Regions from separate parts of the Brasilonema angustatum genome, predicted to be linked through region 2. Evidence: predicted binding sites of a transcription regulator. Region 2 holds the regulator's gene; the other holds the start of a gene.
What was found. Region 2 encodes HrcA, which represses chaperone genes, less so after heat shock. Its sites were predicted from a motif close to TTAGCACTCNNGANTCNNGAGTGCTAA; they were not measured.
Positions count from the first base shown of each region.

Region 1: the regulator HrcA is predicted to act here: its motif matches at 1,303-1,329, upstream of groES (co-chaperone GroES).

Region 1 is NZ_JCACKO010000135.1:104,361-106,569, forward strand. It holds gene AC5JM2_RS24540 (response regulator transcription factor) at 1-269, opposite strand, end outside; gene AC5JM2_RS24545 (ferredoxin) at 654-1,085, opposite strand; gene groES (co-chaperone GroES) at 1,347-1,658, shown strand; gene groL (chaperonin GroEL) at 1,762-2,209, shown strand, end outside.
Region 2 is NZ_JCACKO010000031.1:33,867-36,075, forward strand. It holds gene hrcA (heat-inducible transcriptional repressor HrcA) at 669-1,763, shown strand; gene AC5JM2_RS07860 (DUF2834 domain-containing protein) at 1,811-2,209, shown strand, end outside.

The sequences.
Region 1 (2,209 bases), on a different contig from region 2:
GAAAGGAATAGAACGGGAATCCAACTGGTGCGTTCGGCTTGCCGGACTTGTTCTACAAAAGTATAACCGTCCATTTCTGGCATCATCACATCGCAAATGATCATGTCTGGAATATCCTGCTCTAAAATGTCCAGTGCTTCTCGACCATTTTCGGCGGTGCTGACATCATAACCCCGGAATTCCAAGTAATCCTTCACCAGCAAGATGAGGTTAGGATCATCATCAATAAGTAGAAGTCGTTTGTGATCTTTCATGCTGGGTTCTTTCATAGCAGTGGCACTTATGGCGCTTGATCCATCAAGGTCTTGAATCAATATCCTCTTTGGTGGATTAAGGAGGTGTTGTGCTTTTTCCTACTTAACTTGCGTTTGCTTTATAAAATCCTAAAAATGGGTCTCACTCTCAAGAAATTCTCTACAAACAGCAAAAGTCCAGTAAGGATACGTAGAGCAGTAGTATTTATAATGCGTTATTATATATCGCTTTGAAAGCTGCGGGTTAAAAAACACTGATTAAATAATAATTATTCAGGTTAACTAGTAAGTGTTGGACTCAAGATGCTCCCAAATTACAATTAACCCACACTTTCATCTGTTTACTACTGTGCCATATCCTTGTTGGATGTTAAGCTTCTATAAGTTGTTCACGACAACCTAGGGAACTTTTTGGCAAAGGATGGGAAAACACAATGCATATTCTTCTACCACCTTGTTGCCTAAGAAGTGCTCTTGTATAATCCGCTCAATGGCTTCCGGGATTGTTGGGCGATACCGCACAGCATCCGGGTAATCCTTTATTATCAGTCTAGAACAGCAAACTGGCAAGCAGTTGATTTTATTTCCAAATATGCAACTAGAATTGCCATCTTGCCTTTGGTGAAGACTTAACTGTTTGAGTCGTTTTTTTAAGCCTTCCCAAAAAGGTAAACGAGCTTGTTCGCAGAAGCAGTTAGAAACTATTTGGACAACACTAGTTAAAATGTCCCTCGGAATGTTCAACAGTTCTAAAGCTTCTATAGAAATACTTAGGGCTTTATTCGCTGGTGTAAGCGTGGTTTTTCGTAGCTCTTGGCAGGACTGGATCACTGTAGTGTTACTCAAATGGCGGCTCCCTGATTACTGTTCTATATCAATTTCCCAGCTTTGCAAATAAAGTTGCCCATATATCCATATTCGTCATTTACGGAGTAAAACCTGAAAGCTGAGAAAAGTAGAGTATATGTACTTACGTGGGTTTGGGCAAGCAAAGTTCGGGAACCCGTACAAAAGAAAACGTTGCCATTGCACTTCACCTTTAGGTACATTAGCACTCAGGAGTTGAGAGTGCTAACGAGGTGAGAATTTGGTATGGCAGCTGTAACTTTAAGCGTTTCTACAGTTAAACCCCTGGGCGATCGCGTATTCGTCAAAGTGAACGCGGCTGAAGAAAAGACCGCAGGTGGTCTCTATTTACCCGACAATGCAAAAGAAAAGCCCCAAGTAGGCGAAGTTGTTGCCGTCGGTGAAGGCAAAATCAAAGATGACGGTGCTCGTCAAGCGTTGGACGTGAAGGTCGGAGATAAAGTTCTCTACTCCAAATACGCTGGTACCGACATCAAACTTGGAACTGACGAATACGTCCTGCTGTCTGAAAAAGACATTCTGGCAGTCGTTTCATAATCTTTTAGTCATTTGTCATCAGTCATTTGTCATGAGTTGTTGGCAAAGGACAAAAAACAAATAACATTCTTTGTAGTTTTCTGCTAAACATTCTTTGACAATTATGGCAAAGCGCATCATTTACAACGAAAACGCACGTCGTGCCCTAGAAAAAGGCATGGACATCTTGACTGAAGCGGTAGCTGTTACCCTCGGTCCCAAAGGTCGTAACGTAGTCCTAGAGAAAAAGTTTGGCGCACCACAAATCATTAATGACGGTGTGACCATTGCTAAAGAAATTGAATTGGAAGACCACGTCGAAAACACTGGCGTTGCTTTGATCCGTCAAGCGGCTTCCAAGACGAACGATGCTGCCGGTGATGGCACCACAACTGCGACCGTTTTGGCTCATGCAGTGGTCAAAGAAGGCTTACGCAACGTTGCAGCTGGTGCAAATGCTATTTCGCTGAAACGTGGTATTGATAAGGCTACCAACTTCTTGGTAGACAAAATCAAAGAACACGCTCGTCCCGTAGAAGATTCCAAAGCAATTGCCCAGGTTGGTTCAATCT
Region 2 (2,209 bases):
AGGACTCATATTTGATTTTTGTGAAATTAGGTACATTTGATCTTAAGCGTTCCCCATTCCCCTTCGGGGAAGACCTCCGGTCTCGCTGCGCTAACGCCAGTCCCCCAATCTCCTGCGGAGACGCTAGCCCCTAAGGGGGCGCTGCGCAAACGCGCTCCGTGACGGAGACCGCCAAGACGGGGGCTGGTCTCACCTGTTAAGCGTCCCCCCTGTCTTCACGAGTAAGTTCATAAATCAAACTGGATTTCTATATGTAGTCTGCTAAGACTGACGATTTTAATTTGCCTATGCTATCCTCTGTACAAGCTAGGATAGCTTTAAGTGTTAAGTGGTAAATATTTGTATTCTACCTATGTGCCTTTTTTGGCTGTTCAGGAAATTCGTAACTTGAAATACAGAGATTTCAATAAACTTATGCAAGTATGCATAAGTAGGGGCTAATTTACTTCAATCCAAAAGCTTTTTTCCAGCAAGTTACCTGTATTAATAGTAACTTTACTCAAGGCAGTACAGTGTCTTTACTTTTCTTTACTTCTTTTTGCTTATTGTTGTACAAGCAAAGTGCTTGTGATCTTGCTTTACTATTATTAATCCTTATTTAATTTAGAGTTATCTCTAAAAATTTTTTCAAACTTAGCTTACAATTCGGCTTCGGTAAAAAACTCCTTATGCAAGTCCAGCTTACAAATCGTCAACAGCAGATACTTGGGGCAACAATACGTCATTATATAGCCACAGCAGAACCTGTTGGTTCTAAAGCTCTTGTTGAAGAGTACAACCTTGGTGTTAGCTCAGCAACAATTCGCAATGTAATGGGTGTGTTGGAAAAAGTTGGCTTACTGTACCAACCTCACACTTCTGCAGGACGCGTCCCTTCTGACTCTGGCTACCGTATTTATGTTGACCAGTTGATAACACCTTCTGAAACTCTAGCACGAGATGTAGAACTATCACTGCAAAAACGCCTTAAATGGGAAGATTGGAGCTTGGAAGCTCTTTTGCAAGGAGCAGCTCACATTTTAGCAACTTTGAGTGGTTGCATCACCTTAATCACGATGCCGCAAACTGCGACAGCAGTGTTGAGACATTTACAACTAGTGCAAGTAGAAACGGGACGGGTGATGTTGATTGTGGTGACGGATGGATATGAGACACATTCTGCATTGATGGATTTACCGCAAGCCTCGGAAGATTCACAACCAGATGCAGAAGTCATCGACCGCGAGTTACAGATTGTCTCTAATTTTTTGAATACTCACTTACGGGGACGCAGCATAGCTGAATTAGCCAACCTGAAATGGAGTGAATTAGCCCACGAGTTCCAAATCTATGGAGAATTCTTAAAAAAATCTCTTGCAGAATTCGCCCGTCGCACTATCACACCATCTGCAACACAAATTATGGTTCGCGGTGTTGCGGAAGTTTTGCGTCAGCCAGAGTTTTCGGAATTACAGCAAGTGCAAATGCTCATCCATCTGTTGGAAGAAGAACAAGACCAACTGTGGCGGTTAATATTTGAAGAACAGCCGGAAGCGGAGGTGGTTGGTAAGCCACGAGTCATGATTCGTATTGGTGCAGAAAATCCTCTAGAACCTATACGCACTTGTTCGTTGATTTCTTCGACCTATCGCCGGGGTTCTGTATCATTAGGTAGCGTGGGAGTTCTCGGACCAACGCGTCTAGATTACGAAGGTGCGATCGCAGTAGTAACTGCTGCTTCTGATTACCTTTCAGAAGCTTTCAGTTATTTCAATCCCCAGTAGGACTTGTAGCAGGACAATCGCTGAATTAATCAAAACTAGCTTGAATAATGGTTAGAAAAATTACTTTTGGAGCGCTATGGCTGGGATTTATTGTCTATGTCTTTTTATTTGCCCCTCCCGATCAACCTGATACATTCGATTTGATTAAAGATCTTTCTACTGGTCAGTGGCAAGGAATAAACCCCCTGATTATAGCACTTTTTAACATCATGGGCATCTGGCCTATGATTTACAGCTGCTTGGTATTTATTGATGGTAGAGCACAAAATATTCCTGCTTGGCCTTTTGCTAGTGTTTCGTTTGGAGTAGGGGCTTTTGCATTACTACCTTACTTAACCTTACGGGAACCAAATCAAGAGTTTCCTGGCAGCAAAAATGCTTTTCTCAAGATATTAGATTCTCGCCTAACAGGTATTGCTCTGGCGATCGCCACAGTTATCTTAATT